Spartinivicinus poritis: one gene and its partner. Each later gene encodes a partner of the first gene's protein in a complex. Links are inferred from orthologs where the notes say so. Each region holds a gene or a part of one and is shown in the gene's direction. Other genes may lie near its edges.

Evidence for each region. The genes of interacting proteins can lie anywhere in the genome.
Region 2: the proteins of secA (region 1) and secY are in contact, whole or in part, in a crystal structure (PDB 3DIN), measured with the Thermotoga maritima proteins. The link is inferred for Spartinivicinus poritis from one-to-one orthologs. Residues at the interface, in WP_004082002.1 of Thermotoga maritima: Glu261, Ala262, Arg263, Lys300, Ala301, Arg302, Thr303, Ile304, Ile305, Leu323, Tyr324, Asp325, Pro326, Val329, Ser330, Tyr333, Ile336, Lys340, Phe345, Val349, Glu363, Phe364, Tyr374, Ser375, Gly376, Gly377, Glu393, Ile395, Thr482, Ser483; in WP_004081795.1 of Thermotoga maritima: Glu108, Gly109, Glu110, Glu111, Ala236, Glu237, Arg238, Arg239, Ile240, Thr241, Ile242, Gln243, Tyr244, Ala245, Arg246, Arg247, Val248, Thr249, Gly250, Arg251, Arg252, Val253, Tyr254, Gly256, Ala257, Ser258, Thr259, Tyr260, Leu261, Pro262.

Annotation. Positions count from the first base shown.
Region 1 is NZ_JAPMOU010000014.1:56,909-63,234, forward strand. The notes cover bases 1,172-4,417. They hold secA (preprotein translocase subunit SecA), read left to right. Parts: upstream 1,172-1,508; coding sequence 1,509-4,217; downstream 4,218-4,417. Other genes in these bases: ORQ98_RS12520 (M23 family metallopeptidase), read left to right, coding at 1,172-1,339; argJ (bifunctional glutamate N-acetyltransferase/amino-acid acetyltransferase ArgJ), read left to right, coding at 4,308-4,417. In the rest of the region: more of ORQ98_RS12520, read left to right, coding at 407-1,171; more of argJ, read left to right, coding at 4,418-5,525; ORQ98_RS12535 (Nudix family hydrolase), read left to right, coding at 5,542-6,326. UniProt on the Escherichia coli protein: Required for protein export, interacts with the SecYEG preprotein conducting channel.
Region 2 is NZ_JAPMOU010000041.1:30,360-36,437, forward strand. What follows is about bases 3,072-5,980. They hold secY (preprotein translocase subunit SecY), read left to right. Parts: upstream 3,072-3,802; coding sequence 3,803-5,158; downstream 5,159-5,980. Other genes in these bases: rpsE (30S ribosomal protein S5), read left to right, coding at 3,072-3,172; rpmD (50S ribosomal protein L30), read left to right, coding at 3,177-3,365; rplO (50S ribosomal protein L15), read left to right, coding at 3,368-3,802; rpmJ (50S ribosomal protein L36), read left to right, coding at 5,214-5,330; rpsM (30S ribosomal protein S13), read left to right, coding at 5,476-5,832. Outside these bases: rplN (50S ribosomal protein L14), read left to right, coding at 1-125; rplX (50S ribosomal protein L24), read left to right, coding at 141-455; rplE (50S ribosomal protein L5), read left to right, coding at 474-1,013; rpsN (30S ribosomal protein S14), read left to right, coding at 1,023-1,328; rpsH (30S ribosomal protein S8), read left to right, coding at 1,354-1,746; rplF (50S ribosomal protein L6), read left to right, coding at 1,758-2,291; rplR (50S ribosomal protein L18), read left to right, coding at 2,306-2,656; more of rpsE, read left to right, coding at 2,669-3,071; more of rpsK, read left to right, coding at 5,981-6,078. UniProt on the Escherichia coli protein: The central subunit of the protein translocation channel SecYEG. Consists of two halves formed by TMs 1-5 and 6-10.

The DNA of each region.
Region 1 (6,326 bases):
GGAGCAGCTTAAAGCTTACCTAAAACTTAATAATGCTAAAAAGATAAATTACTAGTGGTTAAAATTAAAATAACCATGAGTGAGTAAAGCGGCAAATAATTGCCAGTTCGTGTGCAAGGCTATGTTCTATTTAAGGTGAATAAAGCCAAAACTATTAGACTTGCAATACGGTTAATGTACATACAGATGTAACTTGGGGGTTAGTGACTGCAAGTGATAAACAGTTGACACTGCTTTAAATAGCTATGATTACTTGAAAGCTAGTAGCGACGCTCAACTTATTGATGTACTTGTCTTGTAGTCAGGCAGTATGAACTTAAGTAGTCTATATGTCTTAAGTGAATTATTGTCCAAGGGTGGCTTTTTCTAGAGGTACGCAATCCCCGTGAATTAAAAGTGCAAGTGAATGAATATTATTATTGTCCGACGAAAGCTAGATAGATCGCGAACATTTCATATTGGCCCTTTTGGGCTTACATTTCTTGTACTTACTCTACTTGTTGCTCTTATCAGCCTCTCTATTTGGGGCACCTATACCTACCTGACCCCTCTTTCAGCTCAATCCCTTAATAATCAAACTACTCAACATTGGCAAGGAGAAATAGCCAGTCAGCGACGTGAGCTTAGTGCACTTAAGGATCAGGCGACCGCTGAGCTGGATGCGTTAGCATTACGAGTGTCTCAGTTACAAAGTCGACTAGTTAGGCTAGATGCTTTGGGCGAGCGTCTTACCCAAATAGCTGACTTAGATAATGGTGAGTTTGATTTTAGTGAGCCTCCTGGGTTAGGTGGTCCTGAATCTAATGATATTGATGAAGCATTTAAGCCTCCTCAATTTATTGACCTGATAGATCAGCTGATCAAACAAATCGACAACCGAGAAGCTCAATTAGAGTTGTTAGGTGATTTAATTACCTCGCGAAAAATAAAGAGTGACGTATTAATCGCAGGTAGCCCAATAAGGAAAGGCTGGCTATCTTCTCGATTTGGTCGGCGAACAGACCCTATCAATGGGCGTTATGCCTGGCATAAAGGTGTTGATTTTGCGGGTAAATATGGATCTGGTATTTTTTCTGTGGGGTCGGGAGTAATTACATGGGCTGGCTCACGAGGTGGCTATGGCAACATGGTTGAAGTGAATCATGGTAATGGTTTTGTTACTCGTTATGCTCATAACAGTAAAATCTTAGTTAAAGTAGGTGACTTAGTAAAAAAAGGGCAAAAAATTGCTTTAATGGGCAGCAGTGGACGAGCAACAGGTCCACATGTTCATTTTGAAGTGTATAAAGACGGAAAAGCTGTTAACCCCGCCAGATACATTTCCCGTGCAAATGGGTAAACCGATAAGCACTTTGAGTAGTTTCTCTTAAAAGCTGTGGTAATGCTTTCTTGTCTAAAGTAAATAGCGTTACAATCCAGCTACTTTATCTAAGTTTATTTTATAAAATCAGCCGAGCATTTGAGATGCTGTCTGGTATTAATCTTGTGGACACAATAAGTAAACGATTATGTTAGCGCCTTTAGTTCGAAAAGTCTTTGGTAGTAAAAATGACCGCCAGTTACGCCGGATGCGTAAAGTAGTGAAAGCAGTGAGTGCTCTAGAGGAGTCATTGAGTAAACTGTCAGATGAGCAATTAAAGGCTAAAACTGATGAGTTTCGTGATCGAACCAAAAAAGGTGAGAGCTTAGACAGCTTATTACCCGAAGCCTTTGCTGTTGTGCGTGAGGCAGGCAAGCGGGTAATGGGGATGCGCCATTTCGATGTTCAATTGATTGGTGGCATGACTCTTCACGAAGGACGTATTGCTGAAATGCGTACGGGTGAGGGTAAAACATTGGTAGCAACCTTGCCAGCCTACCTTAATGGCTTATCTGGCAAGGGCGTCCATGTTGTGACAGTCAATGATTACTTAGCTAGTCGTGATGCAAACTGGATGCGTCCGTTATATGAGTTTCTTGGTTTAACTGTTGGTGTGGTGACATCAGGTCAAGACCCAGAATCAAAAAAAGCAGCCTACCAGTCGGATATTACTTACGGGACTAATAATGAATTTGGTTTTGACTACTTGCGGGATAATATGGCATTTAGTTTAGAGGACAAATTCCAGCGCCCACTTAACTATGCCATTGTAGATGAAGTAGACTCGATTCTGATTGATGAAGCTAGAACTCCTTTGATTATTTCTGGTGCTGCTGAAGACAGCTCTGAGCTTTACACTGTTATAAATAAACTTATTCCTAAATTACAAAAGCAGGAAGAGGCTGTTGAAGGTCACTTTACTTTAGATGAGAAAACCCGACAGGTTGAGCTAAATGAGGTTGGACACCAGTTTATAGAGGAGCTGCTGGCCGAAAAGGGAATGCTGGGTGAAGGGGAAAGCCTCTATGCACCGAACAATCTAAATTTACTCCATCATGTTTACGCTGCTTTAAAAGCCCATCAAATCTTTCATAAAAATATTGATTATATTATTCAAAATGGTCAGGTGTTGTTAGTTGATGAGCATACAGGCCGGACCATGCCAGGTAGAAGACTTTCTGAAGGTTTACATCAAGCCTTAGAGGCAAAAGAAGGCCTGCAGATTCAAAGCGAAAGCCAGACCTTAGCATCGACCACCTTCCAAAACTATTTCCGTTTGTATGAAAAATTGTCAGGTATGACAGGGACTGCAGATACTGAGGCAGTTGAGCTAAGACAAATTTATGGTTTAGACGTTATTGTCATTCCTACCCATAAGCCGATGGTGAGGAAAGACTATAACGACTTGGTTTATCTCAGTATCGAAGAAAAATATGATGCGGTAATTGAAGACATTAAAGAAAATGTAGCCAAGCATCGCCCTATCTTGGTAGGTACCGCTTCCATTGAGTCTTCTGAACGAGTTTCTAGTGCATTAAAGAAAGCGGGAATTGAACACCAAGTATTAAATGCGAAATTCCACGAAAAAGAAGCTGAAATTATAGCCCAAGCAGGTAGACCTGGTGCTGTAACTATTGCTACCAACATGGCAGGCCGTGGTACAGATATTATGTTGGGAGGTAACTGGGAAGCGGAAGTCGCTAATCTAGAAAACCCAACAGAAGAGCAAATTAATAGCATTAAAGCTGAGTGGCAAGAACGGCATCAACAGGTATTAGATGCTGGTGGCCTACATATTATTGGTACTGAACGTCATGAGTCACGACGTATTGATAACCAGCTAAGGGGCCGTTCAGGTCGTCAGGGTGACCCAGGCTCTAGCCGCTTTTATTTATCTCTTGAAGATAGCCTCATGCGTATTTTTGCCTCTGATGGTATTCGCAACTTAATGCAGCGGCTTGGTATGGAAAAAGGTGAAGCCATTGAGCACCGAATGGTGACCAATGCTATTGAAAAAGCCCAACGTAAAGTCGAAGGTCGCAACTATGACATTCGCAAAGCCTTATTAGAATATGATGATGTGGCTAATGAGCAGCGTAAGTACATCTATAGCTTCCGTAATAAGGTAATGAGTGAAGATGACCTATCTGAAATGGTTACAGAATTCCGAGAAGATGTCTTGGAACAGGCAATTAACCAGTTTATTCCTCCTCAAAGCTTGCAGGAAATGTGGGATATCAATGGTTTAGAGGAGCACTTATCCTCAGAGTTTGGTATTAATCTATCTATTCAGCAGTGGCTGGATGAAGATGACAAACTCTATGAAGAGCCACTAAGGGAAAAAATTAAACAACATTTGTTGGAAGATTATCAGTCTAAGGAAGAGCTAGCAGGTGCTTCTGTTCTTCGTATGTTCGAAAAGCAAATGTTGTTAAGAGTATTGGATGATAAGTGGAAAGAGCATCTGGCAACTATGGACTACCTGCGCCAAGGTATTCACTTACGTGGTTATGCACAGAAAAATCCTAAACAAGAATATAAGCGTGAGTCATTTGAGCTGTTCCAACAACTGCTTGAAGATATTAAGCATGAAACCATCAAAATTCTTTCCCATGTACAAGTCAAACAAGATGATAATACAGAAGAAGTAGAGCGCCAGCGTAGGGCTGCTTTAGCTAAACAAATGGAGTTTCAGCATGCTGAGGCGGCAAGCATGACTGGTGAGCCAGCTTCGGAAGAAGGTGATGAGCACGCTAATACACCATTTATTCGCCAGGAACGAAAAGTTGGGCGTAACGAGCCTTGTCCTTGTGGGTCTGGAAAGAAATATAAACAATGTCATGGTAAGATTGTATAAACTATACATAACTCAATAAGATATTTTGTTAATTAGAAGTAATTTAAAAAAGGCGACGGTAGTCGCCTTTTTTGTGAGGTAGTAAGAAATATGGCGGTCGGCTTAGAGTCTATAAAGCAACTGTTGCCTGTTCCAGGTGTAAAGTTGTCAGCAGTTTCTGCTGGTATCAAAAAAAATCTACGAACAGACTTAGCATTACTGCAGTTTAGGGTTGGTAGCACTGTAGCAGGGGTTTTTACCCAAAACCGTTTTTGTGCTGCCCCGGTTCAAGTGGCAAAGCAACATTTATCGCAACAGCCTTTAGCACTATTAATCAATGCGGGAAATGCTAATGCAGGAACAGGCCAGCAGGGCTTGGAAGATGCTTACTGTAGTTGTGAGGTGACAGCAGAACAGTTAGGCCTGACGCAACAACAAGTATTGCCTTTTTCGACAGGGGTTATTGGAGAACCATTACCTGTCAAAAAAATAGAGGATGCACTACCCCAACTGGTAAACAAATTAAGTGTTGAGTCCTGGAATCAGGTAGCAGAAGCCATTATGACTACTGATACTCAGGCTAAGGGTATTTCTAAGCAATTTAGTTGGGCAGGGAAAACTTATACCATCACAGGTATTGCGAAAGGGGCAGGGATGATTAAGCCAAATATGGCCACCATGTTAGCTTTTATTGCAACAGACCTTGCTGTTGATCAGTCTTTACTGCAGAAATTAACTGTAGATATAGCGAACCTGTCGTTCAATCGTATTACCATTGATGGTGATACCTCCACTAATGATGCCTTTATAGTAGCAGCTACCGGTGCAGCTAATAATGAATTAATAGTGAATACCTGTGATCAGTTATTTCAATTATTTAAAAGCACGCTAATTGAGGTGGCTAAGCAGCTAGCTCAAATGATTGTGCGTGATGGAGAAGGCGCCACTAAATTTGTCTCCATTAATGTCAATGGTGCAAAAACTGCTCAAGATGCCTTGGAAGTTGCCTATACAGTGGCACACTCTCCTTTAGTTAAAACCGCCTTATTTGCCAGTGATCCCAATTGGGGCAGAATATTAGCGGCAGTTGGCCGAGCAGAGATTGCTGAATTAGATGTCAATGAGGTACAGATAAAGCTAAATGATGTTGCCATTGTTGAAAAAGGTGGTCGAGCAGCCAGCTATACAGAAGAGCAGGGTCAACAGGCAATGGTTGAGTCTGCAATTTCAATTGATATTGAGCTGGGTAATGGCGATTTTGCTGAAACTATCTGGACAACTGACCTTTCCCATGAGTATGTCAAAATCAATGCTGAATATCGGACCTGATAACAGAGAATAAAATATGCACAAAAAGTCTATTCAGGTTGCAGCGGCGGCGATTATAAATGCTTCAGGTGAAGTATTAATTGCTAAACGCCCGGATGATAAACACCAAGGGGGTAAGTGGGAGTTTCCTGGAGGCAAGATAGAGCAGGGAGAAACTGTGCAGGCAGCATTAACGCGAGAGCTATACGAAGAACTTGCTATTCAGGTAATAACTGCTAACCCATTAATTAAAATAACTTATGAGTATCCTGAAAAAGTTGTACAGCTTGATGTATGGCAAGTAACAGCATTTAGTGGTGATCCTGTTGGCAATGAAGGACAGGCAATTAAGTGGGTGGCAAAAACAAAACTATCAGATTATCAGTTTCCACCCGCTAATCGCCCTATTCTTCAAGCCTTATTACTACCTGATCATTATTTAATTTCAGGTGGCTTTACTGACCAGGCTGACTGCTTAAGGCGCGTACAAACAGCTATAGCTTCAGGCATTCAATTAATACAGCTAAGGGCTACGGACAAACCTATACCACTGGGCTTGGTCAAAGCCTTGGCAGAGTACTGTTATCAAACAAACGTGAAGCTGCTTATTAAACAGTCAAGTTGTAGTAGAGAGACATATAATCTGGAAGGAGTCTGCGGTGTTCATCTAACGGCAACTGAATTGATGGATTGCAATGAAGCTGCTATTGCTCAGTATCAAGAGCAGGGTTGGCTAGTTGCTGCCTCCTGCCATAACGCTGAGGAAATTGCTAAGGCTAATGCGTTAGCTGTGGATTTTATTACTCTTTCACCAATTCAGCC
Region 2 (6,078 bases), on another replicon or contig:
ATGCTGCAGTGCTGTTAAACACTCAGAATCAGCCAATCGGCACCCGTATTTTCGGCCCTGTTACTCGTGAGCTGCGTTCAGAGCAGTTTATGAAAATTATTTCTTTGGCACCTGAAGTGCTATAGAGAGAGGGCTGGAGAATGCAAAAAATTAAACGTGGTGACGAAGTCATCGTTATTACCGGCAAAGATAAAGGTAAAACGGGCAAAGTTGTAAAAGTACAACAAGATGGCCGTTTTGTTATATCTGGCATTAATATGGTTAAACGCCATGTGAAGCCTAATCCAATGCTGGGTAAGCCTGGTGGTATTGTAGAAAAAGAAGCACCTATTCAGGCTTCTAACGTTGCAATTTACAATGCTGAAACTAAAAAAGCTGATCGCGTTGGCTTTGAAGGCGCTGGTAAAGAGAAAAAGCGTATCTTCAAGTCTACCGGTAAGCCAGTTGATGCATAGGGCTAGCAGGTAACGACGATGACAAATTTGTTAGAAAAGTATCGCAGTGAAATTGCTCCCAAGCTTAAAGAAGAGCTTGGGTACAGCAATATTAATGAAGTGCCAAGCATTACCAAAATCACCTTAAATATGGGTGTTGGTGAAGCAGTTGGTGATAAAAAAGTAATCCAAAATGCGTTGGCTGACCTGGAAAAAATCGCAGGTCAAAAGCCAATCGTAACCCGTGCTCGTAAGTCAGTTGCCGGCTTTAAGATTCGTCAAGGTTGGCCAATCGGTGTAAAAGTAACTCTGCGCCGTGATCGGATGTATGAGTTCTTGGATCGCTTGGTATCAATGGCACTACCCCGTGTTCGCGACTTCCGTGGGTTAAACCCAAAGTCTTTTGATGGTCGTGGTAATTACAGCATGGGTGTGAAAGAGCAAATTATCTTCCCAGAAATCGATTACGACAAAATCGATGTACTTCGTGGGTTGGATATTACGCTTACCACCACTGCTAAAACTGACGAAGAAGGGCGCGCTTTATTAAAAGCGTTCAATTTCCCTTTTAAGAGTTAGGGTAGGGTTATGGCAAAGATCGGAATGAAACAGCGCGAATTAAAGCGCCAGAAGACAGTCCAAAAGTTCGCTGAAAAGCGCGCTAAGCTTAAAGCAATTTTAGCTGATATTAATGCATCAGAAGAAGAAAAATGGGAAGCCCAAGTGGCTTTTCAAAAGCTTCCTCGTGATGCTAGCCCAAGCCGACTACACAACCGTTGTCGTGTAACAGGGCGTCCTCATGGCTACTATCGTAAGTTTGGCTTAAGCCGGATTAAATTACGTGAAGCAGCGATGCGTGGAGATATTCCTGGCTTAGTGAAAGCGAGCTGGTAGCTAAAATTCTGAGGAGAATTTAGAAATGAGTATGCAGGACCCGTTAGCTGATATGCTAACTCGCATCCGTAATGCCCAAATGGCAGAAAAAACTTCTGTCAGCATGCCTTCCTCTAAGGTAAAAGTGGCTGTTGCCAGTGTACTGAAAGAAGAAGGTTATATTGAAAACTATCAGGTAGAAGGCGATGCCAAGCCTGTACTGAGCATCGAGCTAAAGTACTTTCAAGGCAAGCCTGTTATCGAAGAATTGAAGCGTGTTAGCCGCCCAGGATTACGTGCTTATGCAGGTAAAGAAGAACTGCCAAAAGTGAATGGTGGTTTAGGGATTGCTATCGTATCTACTAATAAAGGCGTCATGACCGACCGTGCAGCTCGTGCTGCTGGCGTTGGTGGTGAAATTCTCTGCACGGTATTCTAGGAGGGTTTGATATGTCTCGTATTGCAAAAAGCCCTGTTGAACTTCCTAGCGGTGTAGAAGTTAGCCTTGCTGGTGGACAAATCACTATTAAAGGTAGTAAAGGCAGTCTTTCTATGGGCTTAGCTTCATGTGTTGAAGTGGCTCAAGAAGAGAGTGTGCTAACATTTGTTGCTAAAAACGGTGCTAAACACTCTCGTGCTATGGCTGGTACCACTCGTGCTTTAGTTAGTAACATGGTAACTGGTGTAAATAGTGGTTTTGAGAAAAAGCTGCAGTTGATTGGTGTTGGTTACCGGGCACAAGCTAAAGGTAAATCTATCAACCTTACCTTAGGCTTCTCTCATCCAGTTGATTACGAATTACCAGAAGGTATTTCTGCAGAAACTCCAAGCCAAACTGAAATTGTTATCAGAGGTATCGATAAGCAGTTAGTTGGTCAGGTAGCAGCAGAAATTCGCGACTTCCGTCCACCTGAGCCTTATAAAGGCAAGGGAATTCGTTACGCGGATGAACATGTTCGCCGTAAAGAAGCTAAGAAAAAGTAAGGTAGGGCACTGATATGTCTATTAAAAGAGATTCTCGGTTACGCCGTGCCCGCAGCACTCGCTCAAAAATTCGCGAGCTCGGTAAAACCCGTTTGTGTGTACACCGTACACCTCGTCACATTTATGCTCAGGTTATTGCAGCAGATGGCAGCCAAGTGTTGGCTAGTGCCTCAACGCTGGATAAACAATTGCGCGATGAGAAGACAGGCAACGTTGAAGCGGCTAAAAAAGTAGGTGCGCTGATTGCTGAGCGTGCCAAAGCAGCTGGCGTTACAGATGTAGCGTTTGATCGCTCTGGCTTTCAATTCCATGGTCGTGTGAAAGCATTAGCTGATGCTGCACGCGAAGGTGGCTTAGAGTTCTAAAGGTACTGAACTATGGCAAATAATGAACGTAAGAGCGACGAAGGTTACATTGAGAAGTTAGTTCAAGTTAACCGTGTTGCAAAAGTTGTTAAAGGTGGTCGTATTTTTGGTTTTACTGCATTAACAGTGGTTGGTGACGGTAAAGGCAAAGTAGGCTTTGGTCGTGGTAAAGCGCGTGAAGTGCCAATTGCTATTCAAAAAGCAATGGAAGCTGCTCGTCGTAACATGATTCAAGTCGACCTGAATGGAACGACTCTCCAATATCCAGTTAAAGCACGTCATGGTGCTTCCAAAGTATTCATGCAGCCAGCCTCTGAAGGTACTGGTGTAATTGCCGGTGGTGCAATGCGTGCAGTTTTGGAAGTAACTGGCGTACAAAACGTATTGGCTAAGTGCTATGGCTCTACTAATCCTGTAAACGTTGTTCAGGCTACTTTTAAAGGCCTGAAAGAAATGCGTTCACCTGAAGACGTAGCGACTAAGCGTGGCAAGTCGGTAGAAGATATTCTGGGATAAGACAATGGCAGCAGCGAAACGAATCAAAGTAACGCTTGTCCGTAGCAGTAGCGGCCGTCTTGCCAGCCATAAAGCCTGTGTATCAGGCTTAGGCTTAAAGCGCATCGGCCATACTGTTGAAGTGGAAGATACCCCTTCAGTACGCGGCATGATTAATAAAGTATCCTATCTGGTTAAAGTGGAAGGAGAATAACCATGCGTTTGAATTCTCTTGGTTCTGCTCCGGGTAGCCGTCCAGCGGGTAAACGTGTTGGACGCGGGATTGGTAGCGGCTTGGGTAAAACCGGTGGTCGCGGTCACAAAGGTCAGAAGTCTCGCTCAGGTGGTTCTGTTAAGCCAGGATTTGAAGGCGGTCAACAGCCATTACAGCGTCGTCTACCTAAGTATGGCTTTACCTCTCGTCTGGCTCGGGTTACTGCAGAAATTCGCTTAAGTGAGTTGGCTAAGGTCAATAGTGAAATTATTGATTTACAAGCACTTCGTGAGGCGAATATTATCAATGCCAGCATTCAACGTGCTAAAGTCATTCTTTCAGGCGAGCTATCTAAGGCTGTTACCTTAAAAGGTATTACTGCTACTAAAGGCGCTCGTGCTGCAATTGAAGCTGCTGGTGGTAAAGTCGAGGACTAAATGGCTAAGAAAGGATCATTACCCGTAGGTAATCAAAGTGGGCTGACCGAGCTTTGGTCTCGGCTTCGCTTTGTGTTTTTGGCGATTATCGTTTATCGCATCGGTGCACATATTCCTGTTCCAGGAATTAATCCTGACGCGCTGGCGAATTTATTCGACCAAAATCAGGGAACCATCCTTGGCCTTTTTAATATGTTTTCGGGTGGTGCTCTAGAGCGAATGTCTGTATTAGCTCTAGGCATCATGCCGTATATTTCAGCTTCCATCATAATGCAGTTGATGACTGTTGTTAGTCCTCAACTTGAGCAATTGAAAAAAGAAGGCGAAGCCGGTCGACGTAAAATAAGTCAGTATACGCGCTATGGCACTGTATTATTGGCTTTAGTACAAGGCTTTGGTATTACCGTTAGCTTAGCTAATCAGGGTATCGCCTACGACACTGGTCCCAGCTTTTATTTTGTTGCTATTACTACCTTCGTTACTGGTGCTGTTTTCTTAATGTGGTTAGGAGAACAGGTGACTGAGCGAGGAATTGGTAATGGTATTTCTATCTTAATATTTGCGGGGATAGTAGCTGGATTACCAAGTGCAATAGGGCAGCTTTTTGAGTCTTCTAGTGAGCGAGACGCAAGAGCTGTGCTGAAAATTTTAGCAGTTGCAATCATTGCAATTTCCGTTATCGCATTTGTGGTGTTTATTGAGCGTGGTCAGCGTAGAATTACGGTGAATTATGCAAAACGCCAGCAGGGTAGAAAAGTATTTGCTGCGCAATCAAGTCATTTACCCTTGAAAGTAAACATGGCGGGTGTAATACCTGCTATCTTTGCTAGCAGTATCTTGCTTTTTCCAGCGTCGATTGCTCAATGGTTTGGTACGCCAGGCCAGCAAGGTGAAGAAAGCTGGGTGACGAGCTTGCTGAATGATTTAGCGCAAGCTATAGGCCCTGGTCAACCACTGAATTTAATTTTATTTGCAGCGGGTATCATCTTCTTCTGCTTCTTCTATACGGCTCTTGTTTTCAACCCGAAAGAAGTAGCGGATAATTTGAAAAAGTCAGGTGCCTATATTCCAGGTATTCGTCCTGGAGAACATTCAGCCAAGTATATTGATGGCGTGCTCACACGTTTGACTATGGTTGGTGCGATTTACATGGCGGCGGTATGTTTACTGCCTCAATTTTTAAATGTTGCGTGGAATATTCCCTTCTATTTAGGTGGTACTTCACTCTTGATCGTAGTTGTGGTGGTGATGGATTTCATGTCACAAGTACAGTCACATTTAATGTCACACCAATATGAGTCATTGATGAAAAAATCTAATCTTAAGGGCTATGGTAGTGGAGGCTTAATTCGCTAATTAGCGAATTAATTATTCACAAACATTTACCCTGACGATTGATTTGGAGACAGTTATGAAAGTAAGAGCTTCTGTAAAGAAAATCTGTCGTAACTGTAAAGTCATTCGCCGAAATGGCTCTGTGCGAGTGATTTGCAGTGCCGAACCACGCCATAAACAGCGTCAAGGCTAAGGATACAGTTTTACTGATAACTACCGCCTGGCTAGTCAGGCGGTTGATTTATTGATCAGTAGTCAGTATGCTATTGCGCCTTTCGCTAATGGTGTAATTTAAGGTTGAGCATATTAAGTGCTCGTTCGAGGATGGAGTTAATTGAATGGCCCGTATAGCTGGCGTCAATATTCCAGATAACAAACATGCTGTTATCTCCCTCACCTATATTTTTGGTGTAGGAAAACCAACCGCTCAGAAGATCTGTGCAGCAACTGGCATTAACCCAGAGGCAAAAGTAAAAGATCTTACTGAAGAACAGGTTGATCAGCTGCGTAATGAAGTTGCCAAGTATACTACAGAAGGTGACTTACGCCGCGAAGTTAGCATGAATATTAAGCGTTTGATGGATTTGGGTTGCTACCGTGGTTTACGCCACCGTCGTAGTTTACCTGTACGTGGACAGCGTTCTAAAACTAACGCTCGTACCCGTAAAGGTCCACGCAAGCCAATTCGTAAATAATCGCTGCAAACAGAATTTTTAATCTGTAGCAGTCGCAATTACAGGAAAGTTCTAATATGGCAAAGCCAGGTACTCGTTCACGTAAAAAAGTGAAAAAGACCGTGGTGGATGGCATTGCTCACATCCATGCGTCTTTTAACAATACAATCGTGACAATTACCGATCGTCAAGGCAATGCATTAGCTTGGGCAACTGCGGGTGGCTCCGGCTTCCGTGGTTCTCGTAAAAGCACGCCTTTCGCTGCTC